One region of the Mesorhizobium sp. B2-6-4 genome, then DNA from elsewhere that is predicted to be linked to it. Evidence: riboswitches for the same ligand, from Rfam matches in the RefSeq annotation. Region 1 holds a riboswitch; the other holds the start of a gene.

The links. A riboswitch is a leader RNA that binds a small molecule or an ion and turns the genes downstream of it on or off. The one in region 1 is predicted to bind thiamine pyrophosphate.
Region 2: it holds a riboswitch for thiamine pyrophosphate, as region 1 does, so the genes downstream of both, FJ426_RS25400 (YkoF family thiamine/hydroxymethylpyrimidine-binding protein) here and thiB (thiamine ABC transporter substrate binding subunit) in region 1, are expected to answer to the same signal.

What each region holds. Positions count from the first base shown of each region.
Region 1 is NZ_VFUE01000032.1:38,257-45,615, reverse strand. Features, by position in the region: gene FJ426_RS29670 (M48 family metalloprotease) at 1-1,334, opposite strand, end outside; gene thiQ (thiamine ABC transporter ATP-binding protein) at 1,592-2,374, opposite strand; gene thiP (thiamine/thiamine pyrophosphate ABC transporter permease) at 2,374-3,987, opposite strand; gene thiB (thiamine ABC transporter substrate binding subunit) at 4,225-5,223, opposite strand; TPP riboswitch at 5,266-5,380, opposite strand; gene FJ426_RS29645 (thiamine diphosphokinase) at 5,469-6,113, shown strand; gene FJ426_RS29640 (ABC-F family ATP-binding cassette domain-containing protein) at 6,115-7,359, shown strand, end outside.
Region 2 is NZ_VFUE01000022.1:27,782-35,300, reverse strand. Features, by position in the region: gene FJ426_RS25450 (hypothetical protein) at 1-85, shown strand, start outside; gene FJ426_RS31630 (hypothetical protein) at 86-262, opposite strand; gene FJ426_RS25445 (hypothetical protein) at 262-1,146, opposite strand; gene FJ426_RS32080 (hypothetical protein) at 1,496-1,618, opposite strand; gene FJ426_RS25440 (class I SAM-dependent methyltransferase) at 1,657-2,484, opposite strand; gene FJ426_RS25435 (glycoside hydrolase family 108 protein) at 2,667-3,404, shown strand; gene FJ426_RS25430 (hypothetical protein) at 3,407-3,607, shown strand; gene FJ426_RS25425 (ABC transporter permease) at 3,604-3,843, shown strand; gene FJ426_RS25420 (hypothetical protein) at 3,828-4,028, shown strand; gene FJ426_RS25415 (hypothetical protein) at 4,129-4,440, shown strand; gene msrA (peptide-methionine (S)-S-oxide reductase MsrA) at 4,623-5,141, shown strand; gene FJ426_RS25405 (hypothetical protein) at 5,281-5,598, opposite strand; TPP riboswitch at 5,817-5,930, shown strand; gene FJ426_RS25400 (YkoF family thiamine/hydroxymethylpyrimidine-binding protein) at 5,921-6,529, shown strand; gene FJ426_RS25395 (ABC transporter permease) at 6,628-7,383, shown strand; gene FJ426_RS25390 (ABC transporter ATP-binding protein) at 7,380-7,519, shown strand, end outside.

The DNA of each region.
Region 1 (7,359 bases):
GTCTGCCCCGGCTGGACGGTGACCACGCGGATATGCAGCGGCTTCAGCGCCGTCTTTTCGGCGGCACTCAGAATGCGGAACGAGCCGCTGACGGAACGCGCGACGGTGTCGAGCGACGTGCTGGCGGATGGTGCCGCCGTCAGCAGCCGGTAGACCTGGCCGCCGGCGCGGATTACCGCGATATCGAACTGCCAGCCTTCGGCGCCTGCATGCGCCGTCGCCGCCTCGTTGCCGTTGATCGTTTCCTGCCTGACGCTCGCATCATCGAGACCGGCCACCCAGCCGCTCCTGATATAATCGGTCAGCGCACGGTTCTTGTCGATCGACACGCCGTCGAAGCGGATCGCAATGTCGCCCGGCCCGGTCGCCGTCACGGCGGCGGCCGAATTGTCGATGATAAAGCCCTCCGGCACCGAGAAGGACACGCCCAGGCCCGGATGCAGAAAGGTCTCGCCGCGCACATAGCCTTCTTCCGGCGTGTCGCCGTAGAGCAGGCCGTCTATGCCGGCGAGGAAGGCGTCGCGATCGCGGGTGCCGACGCCCGGCGGGCCGAACTGGCGGGCATGGCGTTGCGCAAGGTCGATACGCTGCGGCGTATTGGGATGCGTTGCCAGGAAATCGAGGCTGGCGTCGGTGGCGCCGCTGATCGAGCGGAAATCAGTGTAGGCCGACATGGACTGCAAGAAGCGGCCGGCGGCGTAAGGATCGTAGCCGGCTTCGCCGATCGACTTGATGCCGATCGCGTCGGCCTCCAGTTCCTGGTTGCGCGAAAACTGCGCCAGTCTCAGCTTGCCGCGGATCAGCGCCGCCTTGGCGGTCGGGCTGTCGCCGAGCACGTCGGAAACAACCTTGGTGGCGAGCCCCTCCTCGGCCTCGAGCTGCTGGCGCTGCAGGCCGTGGTTGGCGGTGACGTGGCCCATCTCATGCGCGATGACGGCGGCGAGCTCGGCCGAATCATTGGCCAGCGCCAGCAGGCCGCGCGTGACGTAGAGATAGCCGCCCGGCAGCGCGAAGGCATTGACGTTGGGCGAATTGAGGATGGTGATGCGATAGGTCTGGGTCGGATTGGCCGACACCACCGTCAGGCTGCCGACGACCTTGGCGACCATGCGCTCGAGCTTGGGATCGGAATATTCGCCGCCATAGGTCGCCAGTATGCGTGGATGCTGCGCCTTGGCCAGTTCGGCCAACTTGTTATTGGCCGCGACATTGTCGACCGTGATCGGTTTGTCGGAAGGCTGGAAGCCGGATTCCTGGACTTCCGGAGGTGTGAACATCTGGCAGCTTGCCAGGGCTACGACAAAGCCAGCCAGCGCCAGAAAGCGCGCCAGCATTTTCCCTCTTGGTCTTTCCGTGCCGGTCGGCAGAACGGCTTCCTTTCGGGTCTGGCGCATGCCCGCGAAAGTCGGGGCGATCCTCGCAAGGGCTCATGCGCAAATCAAAGCATTACAGCATCCACGCCATACCAACGCGCGGCGGATGCCGCAGGCAAATCACGGCCTGCACCGAACCGGTACGGGGCGGACCTAGCCACACTACCTCTGTCATGGCAAGCAATCGCCCCGTCGCCAGGAGCCGGTTTGAGCGTAAATTATGTCCGCTTCCGGGCAATATCTCGTGATCCAGCCTCCCAGGCGCTTGTGCCAACATAGCGCCGGAAAACTTCAGGACCAGCCCCGGCAAAGAAATCATCCGCCTTGCCCTTGGCGGCAACCATGCCCTTGTCGAGGAACACCACCTCCTCACAAATACGGCGTGCGTCCTGTGGCTGATGCGTAACGAACAGCAGCGTCATGCCACGCTCGGCATGCACGTCGGCGACAAGATCGAGCATGTCGTCGCGCAAGGCCGGTCCGAGTGAAGCGAAAGGCTCGTCCAGAAGAAGCACCGGGCGGTTGCGAACCAGCACGCGCGCCAATGCGACACGCTGGCGTTCGCCTCCCGAAAGTTCGCGCGGCAGGCGTCTTTCCTTGCCCGCGAGGCCGGTGCGCGCGATCGCCTCCGCGATGTCAGCGCGGTCGGCCTCGGTCAGCCGCAGCGAGGGCGAGCGGCCGAGCCCGACATTCTCTTCGACCGAAAGATGGGCAAAAAGATTGTTTTCCTGGAACACCATCGACACGGGCCGCGCCGAAGGCGGCGCCGCGCCGACATCGGCGCCGCCGATCAGCACGCGGCCAGCTCGCGGCGTCTCGAAGCCCGCCACCAGATTGAGCAGCGTCGACTTGCCCGAGCCGCTCGGCCCCATGATGGCGGTAATTTTCGACGCGGCGAAATCGACATCGAAAACGAGCGGCGCGTCGCCGTAGCTGAACGAGACCGTGTCCAGCCGCACCTCGGCTCCCCTTGTCGCACCATTGGTGGCGCCCGCAGCCATCAGTCTCGTTCCCCCCTTCCCAGCCAGCTCGCCGCCACCACAAGCGCAAGGCAGACCAGACCGAGCAGCAGCGCCAGGCCGGCGGCGTCCTCGGTACGGTAGCTGCCCATGCGCGCCAGGAGAAGGTAGGGCAAAGTCTGCACGGAATCACTGCCGAACAGTGCGATGACACCGAGATCGCCAAGCGACAGCGCCATGGCAAACGCGAAGGCGGTGGCCAGCGGCCGTCGCAGCGACGGCCAGTCGACCAGCCGCAACCGGGCCCAGCCCGCTATTGCCAGAAGCGCGCAGAGCCGCTCATGGCGCTCGCTCGCCGCATCATAGGCGGGGCGGATGGCACGGATGGCGAAAGGCATCGCCATGACTGCATTGACGGTGACGACCATGACCGGGGCTATGGCAAAGACATCGCCGACATGGCGCAGCAGAAGGAACCAGCCGGCGCCGATGACGATGGGCGGCACGACCAGGACGAAGCCGGCGCCGGTGTCGGTGGCGTGTTCGAGCACGGTCCGCGGACCGGAGCGGCGCTTCAGGGCCAGCACGCGGCGCGCGATGGTGAGCGAAAGCGACAGCGCAACCGACAGCAGCGCCGACAGGAAGGCCAGCACGGCGCTGGTCAGCGTCGCCTGCCGCACCGCCGCCTCGCCGGCGAGACGGCCAAGGTCGGCGCCGAGGCCTGACATCAGCGTCGCCGTCATCGGCCCGCCGACAAACAAAAGGGCCAGCACGACGAGCGCGGCATTCAGCGCGGTCTCGGTCCTGCCGGCCGAGACGTAGCGGCGCGGCGCCACCGGCAGATTGGCGTCACCGGTGGTGTTGGCGCCGAGCCGCGTCAACGCCAGCACCACGACAAAGGTCAGCGCGATCTGCAGCAGCGTCAGCGCCACCGCCCGCGCGGGATCGAAATCGAAACGCAGCGCCTGGTAGATGCCGACCTCCAGCGTCGTCGCGCTGGGGCCGCCGCCCAGCGTCAACACGATCGTGAAGGATGTGATGCAGAGCATGAACACCAGGCCGGCGACGCCCGGCAGAGCGGCGCGCAGTGTCGGCCACTCGATCAGCCGGAAAGCCGGTGCGGCACCCATGCCGAGCTGGCTCGCCAGCCGCCATTGGTCGGCTTGGATGGTTTGCAGCACTTCGAGGAACAGCCGCGTGGCCAGCGGCAGGTTGAAGAAAACATGAGCAACGAGGATGCCGGAGAGGCCATAAATGCCCGGCCAATGGTAACCGCCGACGGCACCAAGAAAGCCGGCGAAATAGCCGGCGCGGCCGTAGAGCGCCAGGATGCCGAGCGCCGCCACAATCGCCGGCAGCGCCAACGGCAGGGCGAAGAGCTGGAGGATGAAGCCGCGGCCGGGAAAGTGCGGATGCCGCGACAGCGCGCGAGCCACGAACAGGGCCGGCGCCACCGACAGCAGCGTCGAAAGCGCCGCCTGCCAGAACGTAAAGCGCACGACGCGCAGGAGATAAGGATCGAAGGCTGCCCAGGCTCCGGAGAAATCGTTCGCGCCTTCGAAAAGAAGACCCGCAAACGCGCCGCCGATCAGCAGCGCGATCGCCGCAAGCGCGAGGATGCCGGCGGAGATGCGGGAGTCAGACGCGCGCTGCACGCTGGGCCGCCCAAAGGATCTTTAGCGAGCGTCGCGTTCCTTCGCGCCCCCCTCTGTCCTGCCGGACATCTCCCCCACTTGGGGGGAGATTGGCTGCTTCAGCGCTCCACCCTCTCCTGTGACGTCGCCAATTGGCGAAAGCCGTCGTGACGGCCAATCTCCCCCCTCGTGGGGGAGATGTCCGGCAGGACAGAGGAGGGCGCCGTAGAGCACTCATCATTCGATCATACGACCAAACTACTTGCTCATCACCGCCAGCCATTCATCCACCCATGCCTTGCGGTTGGCCGCGACCTCCTCGGGACTGAACAGCAAGGTTTTGGTCGGCTTGACCAGTCTGTCGAAGGCCGGATTGAGCGGCTTGTCGGTCTTGCCGGCCGGGAACATCCAGTTGGTCTCGGGGATGACATCCTGGAATTTCGGCCCGGTCATGAAGGCGATGAACTTTTCCGCCAGCGGATTTTTGGCTCCCGTCGTGGTGATGCCGGCGACCTCGATCTGCAGATACTCGCCCTCCTCGAAGGAAGCGGCCTGGTAGCGCTCGGTGTTCTCGGCAACCATGTGGTAGGCGGGCGAGGTCGTGTAGGACAACACCATCGGCGCCTCGCCCTTGGTGAACAGGCCGTAGGCCTCGCTCCAGCCCGGCGTCACGGTCAAGACCTTCGCCTTGAGCTTGGCCCAGGCCTCCGGCGCCTTGTCGCCATAGACCGACTTCACCCACAACAGCAGGCCGAGGCCCGGCGTCGAGGTGCGAGGATCCTGGATGACGATCTTGTCGTCGGCACTGCCCTCGACCAATTCCTTCAAGCCCTTGGGCGGCGTCTTCAGCTTCTGCGTGTCATAGACGACGGCGAAATAGCCATAGTCGTACGGGACAAAGATGTCGTCGTTCCAGCCGCCCGGCACATTGAGCCCGGTCACGGCGCCATGCGGCGCAAACAGGCCAGTGGCCTTGGCATCGGCGGTGAGATTGGTGTCGAGGCCAAGCACGATGTCGGCCTTAGTCGCGGCCCCTTCCAGCTTGACGCGGTTGAGCAGCGCGACGCCGTCGGCAACCGAGACGAAGTCGACATCGCAGCCGCATTCGGCCTCGAATTCCTTCTTCACCACCGGGCCGGGGCCCCAGTCGGCGGTAAAGCTCTCATAAGTGTAGACGGTGAGCTTGTCCTTGGCTAAGGCCGGCCCGGACAGAACCACGACCATTGCAGAGACAAGGGCGTATAAAAGCGTGCGCATCGGCGCCTCCTTCGTTCGGGTTAAAGGAATTGAGGCGTCGGACTGTCCGAAACGTCTAATCCCTCCGCCGGTACAAACCGGATCAGGTTCAGCGGGTTGGCGAGACTGCCTCTCAGCCGGTCCGCGAATATCGCGTCCGGCACCCCGTTAGAGCGCCTCGACACATAGGCCCGGCCGGTGAACCGCGCAAGTGGCTGTTTGCCGGCCTTCCGTTTCCGCTGTCGGGCTGGTAAGGGCCACACGATATGAGCACATTCACCATCCTGCTTGGCGGCGACCTCATCCGCACGCCACGGCTCGACCGTCAGGTCGAGGGGACCCGCGTCATCGCCGCCGATGCCGGCATCGGCCATGCGAGGACGCTCGGCCTTGTGCCGGAACTGTGGGTCGGCGATTTCGATTCCGTGCCCGCCGGCCTGCCGGATGAGTTGGCCGCCGTGCCGCGCCGAACCTTCCCGGCAGAGAAGGACGCCACCGATGGCGAACTCGCGATATCGGCCGCCCTGGAGCGCGGCGCGACCAGCCTCGTGCTTGCCGGCGCCTTCGGCGGCAAACGCGCCGACCATGCCTTCCTGCACATGGCGCTCGCCCTGCGGCTGGCCGGGGCCGGGACAAAGGTGCTGTTGACCAGCGGCGCGCAGGAAGGCGTGCCCCTGGCGCACGGCACGGTCCACTTCGACTATACAGACGGCACCCTGTTCTCGATCCTGGGTTTTTCCGAGCTTGCCGGGCTGACCGTCGCCGGCGCGAAATGGCCGCTTGACCGCGTCAAGGTCGCGTTCGGCTCATCGCTGACCATCTCTAATGAGGTCAAGGGCAGGCTCGAGATCGCGCTGGGAGCGGGGCGCGCGCTGCTGCTCGCCCATCCCTATCCCTTGCCAGAAAGCTGACATGGCGCCGCCTCTTCTCAATCTCGACGGAATAAAACTGACCTTCGGCGGCACGCCCCTGCTCGACGGCGCCGACTTGGCTGCGTCGGCCGGCGACAAGATCGCGCTGGTCGGTCGCAACGGGTCCGGCAAGTCGACGCTGCTCAAGATCGCCGCCGGCCTGATCGAGCCGCAGGACGGCGAGGTGTTCCGCCAGCCATCGGCGACCGTCCGCTATCTGCCGCAAATGCCCGACATGGACGGGTTCGCAACCGTGCGCGCCTATGTCGAGGCCGGGCTCGGTCCCGCCGACGATCCTTATCGCGCCAGCTACCTGATGGAGCATCTCGGCCTCTCGGGCGAGGAGCAGCCGGGCGACCTCTCCGGCGGCGAGGCCAGGCGCGCCGCCCTTGCCCGCGTCATGGCGCCGGAGCCCGATATCCTGCTGCTCGATGAGCCGACCAACCATCTCGATCTCTCGGTGATCGAATGGCTGGAAGAGGAGCTCGTCCGCACCTCCTCGGCCCTCATCGTCATCTCGCACGACCGCCGTTTCCTCGAGCGCGTCTCGCGCGCCACCGTGTGGCTCGACCGGGGCCAGACGCGCCGGCTGGATAAGGGCTTCGGCCATTTCGAGGAATGGCGCGACCAGGTGCTTGAGGAAGAAGAGCGCGAACAGCACAAGCTCGGCCGCCAGATCGTGCGCGAGGAACACTGGCTGCGCTATGGCGTGACGGCGCGGCGCAAGCGCAACATGCGCCGCCTGGGCGAATTGCAGACCATGCGCCAGCGTTTTCGCGGCCATCGCGGCGCCGAAGGCACCGCGACCATGGTGGCCAGCGACGCCGCCGAATCCGGCAAGCTGGTGATCGAGGCCAGGAACATCGAGAAGAGCTTTGGCGACCTCACCGTGGTCAAGGGGTTCTCGACCCGCATCCAGCGCGGCGACCGCATCGGCCTCGTCGGGCCGAACGGCGCCGGCAAGACGACGCTTCTGAAGATGCTGACCGGAGAATTGCAGCCGGATGCCGGTTCGGTGCGGCTCGGCACCAATCTGGAGATCGCCACGCTCGACCAGAAGCGCGAGGCGGTCGATCCGCAGGAAACGCTGGCGCAATATCTCACCGACGGGCGCGGCGAGAACCTTGTCATCAATGGCGAGCAGCGCCACGTCGTCTCCTACATGAAGGACTTCCTGTTCAAGCCGGAGCAGGCACGCACGCCGGTGCGCGAGCTGTCGGGCGGCGAGCGGGCACGGCTGATCCTT
Region 2 (7,519 bases), on a different contig from region 1:
CATTGCAAACGATACAGGGGTAACGAAGGACCCTGGCAGCGGCGTGATGACTGTTGTGGTCCGCAAATGGCAGTTCGGAGGCTAATCAACGGATCAACGAATCACCAAAGAACATAGCCAGGAGGTTGCCGGCGACCATCAACCAGAAGAAGGCTTGGAAAAACGCGTTCCTCCAGACTAAGCCGAACACCTCGACACATGCAATCCGCCAACGATCTCCTTCGGCAAGATACTGGTGGGCCATCCATCGCAAGGTTTTCATTAGAGAATACCTTTGGCCCAATAGCCGAAGAAAACAACCTGTGACGCGAGAGCCGCAATTAGTGTAAGGCGGCGCCAGTGAAGATCGGGAATGCTGGAGATTGCAACCGCAAGCGCTGGAATCGCAAGAGCGACGAACCGGATGCCATTCTGATTGTAGAGGTACATCCCGAAGCAGAGTGATGAAGCGAGAACTACAACAAACGCGGCAAACTTCCTGCTGAACAGGTGATCAAAGAAGAGGAAAGGGACAGCATACGCCGTTACCATCATCGTCAGCAGGAATCCGCTCGTAGCAATTTCTATCGTCGCTCGCCTGTCGCCGATCGAGCCCAGAAGGTAGCTTTTGAGGATGGTCACGGCGACAACTATGGCCGCTATATAGCATGTCGAAATTAGCACATGTCGGCGCCCGCAAATATCGGAGCCCGTGATAATTTGGCCCACTGCGAACGCGCCGGCAAAGACCAGAACCGCAGAATGAATAAAGGGTGCAATTCCCACCAATGCATATTTGACCAGGCGCCATGGCAATAGGAGGGCCAGATAGATTGCGGCCATGGCGACAGCCGACCGTACTTGAGAGAATACGAGATCGATTAACTGAGGGTGGATTAGCAAAAGGATGTAGGCTGGGGACGAGGCCTTGACTGACACGTAGACGCTGATGACTACCAAGGAGATTAAGGTCAGGGTAGAAAAGATGCTGGCTAGTTCGAAGCTCTCTTTGAGAGCGTAGATACCCTTCCGCCAAAGGTATTCTTGGGCATACCAATCGATCAGTGAAGCGGTATCAGGAGAAACATAGTATGCCCTTTTGTCGAAATTCTGGATGTAGTTCTGCAGATCGGGAAATGGCGTTCCTCTGACCATCACCCAGTTCACCATCCATATGCACAGGGCAACCGCTACGCCGATCGTGGGCTTTGTCAGTCTTTGTAGCTTCCCCATAGTCTGACGAGTCTGGGAGGCATACGATTGGTTCACCCACATTTCATGCCCGACGCGCCAGCATAGTCTTCTCTCAAAGTGTTCATCTTGAGTTGCAATTTTCTAACCATGTGCGGTCAGGCGCGCAAGGCGATCTTAAGTTTGACACACATCGACAATTATCGCTGGTCGACAGAGCGGTAGCTTTCCAACCTAAACCAAGCCGAGCCGGCGATTGAAACCCATGGCCGCGCGGTCAGGCTCAATCGCTGGGTGGCGCGCTAGGTCGGTTTCTTGCGCAGGATCAGCAATGCTTCGTCGCCATCGGGAAGTACGGCACCTTCAGGTAGTGATCGGCCGCCGTGGGGCTGATATCGATGTTCCGGCGCATGCCGAGATAAAGCCTGCGGGCGATATTTCTGAGCAAGGTCTCGCCTCCGATGGTTTATCCGGGCTGTCGTCTCGTCACCGCCTGATGCCCCAGGCATAGGTTCTTTGCTTGGACGCGTTCAGACGGCGCACCTCGTACCGGCCCTGCCGCTCGATCTCGGCGACCGCTTCGACCACGCCGTCGAAGGACCCCGGCGTGACGTCGTCGAATACGACCATGTCGCCCTCGCGCTGAACGCCCGAAACGCAGCGATGCTCGGCCAGCACGTTCTTCCTGGTGTGCTGCGCGTCGATGAAGGCGAAGTGGATCCGGTTCACGCCGACCCTGGGCAATTGAAGGAGTGAATCGCCCTGCAGGAAGACGATCCGGTCGGCCAGCGGCTGCCACGGCCGAAGCAGTTCGGCGCGCGACTTCCTGCCGTCATGGTCGTCAATGCAATTCCAGTAGAAGCGATGATGGTGCGGCAGGACGTCGAGCGTGACGACATGCCCGCAGGCGCCGGCATCGGCGAGTGCCTTGGCCATGCAGATCGCGGAGAAACCACGCGCGGTGCCGGTCTCGACGACGGTGGTGAACGGCCTTGGGCTGTCGGCCAGCTGGCGGCGAAGAAGACTGTAGAGCACCCGCCCGTGCGGGTAGGCGAGCGCGCTGGTCTTGATGGTGATCTGGGTGTGGAGGGCCAGTTCGTCGAGCCAGTCGCGATCGACGGCAAAGCCGGTTTCGGCCTCGAGCCTGTCGATCTCAGCGAATGAGACGCGCCGGGTGGCTTCGAACAGCCTCAGATATTCCTTTTTCGAGGCACGCGGCGCCGAGCCCAGCGGGTCGACGTTCCAGCGGCGATCGATGGCGGCCGACAGGCTGTTGAAGGCCAGGCGCCGCGCGGCGCCAACAAAGTCTCTCATCCCAGACCTGTTCGTCCCAAAATTGTATTTTTTCTAACCATGCGCCGGCCGGCGCGCAAGGCGACCTCCGGTTTTGACGCACTGCAAGTAGGCACCGAGGCGCGCGCAACGGCGACTATCCGCACTCCTGTGCTGCCGGCGATCACCCACTCACCCATCCACCAGAAATCGAAAGGGATATCATGGACCGCAATTTTACGTGGGCGCTTGCGCTCGTCCTCAAATCCGAAGGCGGCTGGTCGGACAATCCGGCCGATCCGGGCGGCGCCACCATGAAGGGCGTCACGCTCGCCAATTTCCGCCGCTACGTGAAGGCGGACGCCGTCAAGGCGGATCTCAGGAAGATCAGCGATGCCCAGCTCGCCACGGTGTACCGCCGCTTCTACTGGGATGCGGTGGCTGGCGCCGAGTTGCCCGACGGCGTGGACTACGCGGTGTTCGACTATGCCGTGAACAGTGGGCCAAGCAGGGCGGCGAAATATCTTCAAGCAGTGGTCGGCACCGCCCAGGACGGCCGCATCGGGCCCGAGACGCTCGCGGCCGTCGGTTCCCGACCGGCCGCCGTCGTCATCGACAATCTCTGCGATGCCCGCCTGGATTTCCTGAAGCGGCTTCCGACCTGGCCGACTTTCGGCAAAGGCTGGTCGAGCCGGGTCGGATCCGTCCGCGCACAGGCGCTGCTGCTGACGGCTGTCGGGGCAGGCGAGGCATCGGCCACGCGGCCAGATCCTGCGCCGACCGCTGCTGCGGCGGCGCCGGGCGGCGCTGCTGCCACAGGTGCCGTCGAACCGGTCGCGGCGGCGCCTGCCGGCGCCAACATCCCAGCCGCCGCCAAGGCGGGCGGGATCATTGTCGCGTGCCTGCTCGTCGCCTACGCCGCCTGGCACCACGTCGCCGCCGCCTTGCAAAGAATGTTCTGATCATGGCCACGACAACCCAGCCGACCATCCGTCCGACCAACAAGCTGACGGCCGCGACCATCGCCGCCGCCGCCGTTTCGATTTCGGGCGTCTTCGTACGCAATGTCTGGCCGTCCTGGTACGATGCCGAGACATGGGCCACGCTGCTGCCGTTGGCCGTCTTTGCCGTCGGCTATCTCGTCAAGGACGCGCCAAACCAATGAGCGCGCTCCTCTCCTTCCTGCTCAGCAATTCGACCGTTTTCGGCATCGGCGCAGCCATCATCGCTGCGTTTGGCTGGGGTGTTCGCCAGCGGCTTGCCGGGGAACGCGCCGAACGCAGCCGGCAGGCTGCGGCCGAGGCGGCGGCGCGCGACGTCGCCGATCAGGTTGACAACGATATCGGCGCGCTGCCCGCCGCCACTGCCCGAAAGGAGCTCAGGTCATGGGCAAGGGATTGATTGTCGCAGCGGCCGCAGCACTTGTCGCGGTAGCCGGCTGCACCACCGTCACCGGCGGATTTTGCGCGGTCTCGAGCCCGATGCGCTTGTCCGCATCCGCCGTTGCAGCGCTGTCGGATGCGGAAGTCCGGATGCTGCTGGCGCACAACCGCAAGGGCGAGAAACTGTGCGGGTGGAAACCATGACGATCGTATTGCCGCTCGATTCGGGCCCTGCTGCCCCGGGACTGCTCATCTTCGGTGCCGGATCGGTCATTCTGTTTCCTGATCGCGAGACAATGAAATGATGCATGATATTTTCGACCTGCTCGGCATCAAGGTGCCGGTGGTGGTCGCCGGCCTTTCCGGCGGCATATTGCGCGCGCTGTCGCGCCACCGCTACAAACCGCGCGAGATGGTGGCCTCGCCGATCTGCGGCGCGCTAGCCGCCGCCTATCTGACGCTGCCCGTGGTCCAGTATTCCCGCGCCATGGGCCTGCCGATGGCCAATGACGACACCACGACGCTGGCGGCCGCATTCCTCATCGGCGTCTGCGCGATGTGGATCTCGGATATCGTATTCGAGGTCGTGGTGCGCAGGTTCAAGCCTGGGGAGTGACGCCGCGCGTCCGTGGTGATCGGCAGCAGGACGCGCCCATCGACTGGACGAAGCCGACGACAATGCCCATCTATGGGAAATCCTGGAGCGGCTGTCATAGCGCCGGGCCTCCAGTTTTATCGTGCGCAATTCCGACGGAAACGGCTACAACCTTTCCCGGAGTTGCTTTGGGGAGATTTGATATGGCGACTGCAAGCGAACGCGCGGTGCTTGCCGGCGGCTGTTTCTGGGGCATGCAGGATCTGATCCGACGCATCCCGGGCGTCCTGTCCACGCGCGTCGGCTACAGCGGCGGCGACGTGCCTGATGCCACCTACCGAAACCATGGCACCCATGCCGAAGCCATCGAGATCAATTTCGATCCCGCCAGTGTGAGCTACCGTACGCTGCTGGAGTTCTTCTTCCAGATTCATGATCCGACGACACGCAACCGCCAGGGCAACGATGTGGGGATGAGCTACCGTTCGGCGATCTACTACACCACCGATGAGCAGAAGCGCGTCGCCGAAGACACTATCGCCGACGTCGACGCCTCGGACCTGTGGCCCGGCAAGGTGGTCACCGAGGTGGCTCCGGCCGGCGCGTTCTGGGAAGCCGAACCCGAGCATCAGGACTATCTGCAGAAATACCCGAACGGCTACACCTGTCATTTCGTCAGGCCGGGCTGGAAGCTGCCGGTTCGCGAAAAGGCTGTTTCGTAGACGGCGCCCGAACCGAGACGAAGGCCGATGGCGGTTTACGTCTCAGGCGCCTGCCTGTTCGGCGAGGGTGAAACATAAAGAGACGGAAACGCCACGGAACAGACGCCCCGTGGCGTTCTCCAGCAGTTTCGGCGAATGGCTACTTGCCGCAATGCTTGTCATTGACGGTCGGCGAAGCGGTGCCCGGAGCGGTGTGGCTGGCATCCGGCTGAGCACCTTGTGGGCTGGCCGGACAGTTCCGGTCCGCGTTCGAATTCATGCCGTCGGGCATGACGGTCGTGCTGCCGGTCGTGCCAGGATCCACCGTGTTCGGCGATGCCGGCGTGTTCGGGTCGACCGTGACCGACTGGCCGCTGCCGGGCCCATTATTGGCGCCGTTTCCGCCAGCACTTTGCGCCATCGCCGAAGTCGCGAGACCAATGGTAAGAGCCGAAGCTGCGAGGATTTTCATGAGCATGGTTTGTCTCCATTTCTGTGAAGTCTTCGCTCGTTTCCACGAAGTTCGTCGCGTTTGCGACTATAGGGACAACCACTCGTCGTGGCTAAGGTTCCGGACAAATTTCCCTCAAGACCGGGCCCGACGGAACCGCCCATAAATCAGGCCTGGCGCAATGCATTTCCGGCGATGGTCCTGAAAAAACAGCTTTCATAGCCGCCCGATTGGTGCTTTAACGCGTCCATCCACAGGGGTGCTCCGTACGGTCGGGGCTGAGACGGGGGCGGCAAGCCCACAGACCCTAGAAGCTGATCTGGGTAATACCAGCGGAGCGAGGCGGGCGATGTTTTCAGGCGCACAGATTTCCCTATATCCCATGTCCGGCGATTTTGTCGGCGTCATCCTTGGCGCGCTCGGGGCACTGGACCCTTATCGTGATCGACTGCGGATCGAGACCGACGATATCTCGACCTTGCTTGTCGGGCCGCCCGAGGTGCTGTTTCCTGCCATGCGCGACCTGTTCGTGGCGGCAGCGCGCAGCGGCAAGCATTGCGTGCTTTCGGCCGCCATCTCGCGCGGCTGCCCGGGCGAGCCGGACGATCCGATCTGCCGCTCCGACGCGTTTGGCGGACCTGCCGGGCCGCTCGGCCCGCGCAAGGAAGCGGCTATCGCCGCCGTGCGCGGCGTGGCCGTCACCGGCCAGCCGGCGGCGGCGCAGTTCTCGCTTTACGTCATGGGCACCGGCGACCACATGGACGAGATCTATGGCTGCATCGACTTCCTGAAGCAGTCGGGCGTATATGAGCGCTCCAAGCATTTCTGCACAAAGTTGCGCGGCGACGCAGGCGCCATTTTTACCGCACTCAACGAGGCCTTTTGCCGCTTCGGGCCGGGTGCCGGTCACGTAACGCTCGACGTCACCGTCTCGGCCAACAGCCCCACCGCCGTCTGACGGCGCGCCCCGCGCCATCCGCTCCGGGTACCTGCGTGTCCTCCCCGTCCGCCCCTTCGCGTCCGATCGTGGACCTCATCGCCAGAACCGCTCCGGCGATGCTTTCGGTGGGGCTGCTGCTAGCCGCGTGGGAACTCTATGCGCGCTTTGGTGGCATCAAGCCGACAATCCTCCCGGCGCCATCGCGCGTCTTCGCTCAGGCAATGCTCAACCGGCACGCGCTGGCCGATAACGCCGTGCCAACCCTCCGTGCCACGCTCGCAGGCTTTGCCTGTTCGCTCGGCGGTGCCTTTGCGATGTCGATATTGATCGACTTCTCCCAGCCATTGCGGCGCGCCCTTTTTCCGGTCTTCGTGGTCAGCCAGACCTTGCCGCTGGTGGCGATTGCACCGCTGGTGGTGCTGTGGTTCGGCTTTGGGCTGATGCCCAAGATCATGCTGGTGGCGCTGGTCACCTTCTTTCCGATGTTGGTGGCTTTGGCCGAAGGATATGAGGCGACGGAGGCTGAGATCGGCCAAATGCTGCGCGCCATGGGGGCAGGGCGCTGGCGTGTCTTCGTCCTGGCGCGGCTGCCCTCGGCGCTGCCCTACTTCTTCGCCGGTGTCAGGATCTCGATCACCTATGCTGTCGTGGGCGCCATCTTCGCCGAATATGCGGGCGCGGCGAAGGGCCTCGGCATCTACATGCTCAACGCCAAGAACAACTTCCGCCCGGACCTGGTGCTGGCCGCCGTCGCCGTCAGCGCCGTGCTGACGCTCGTCCTGTTCGGGCTGACGATGCTGGTCCAGCGCCTTGCCATGCCATGGGAACGGACCGCCGGCGGGCGGGCCGCAGGAAAGGGGCCGTGGCGATGAACCGGCTCGAACTGCGACATGTGCGCAAGGCCTTCGAAGGACTCGACGTGCTTGCCGACATTTCGCTCAGCGTCGGCGCCGGCGAATTCGTCTCCATTCTGGGCCCCTCCGGCGCCGGCAAGTCGACGCTGTTCCA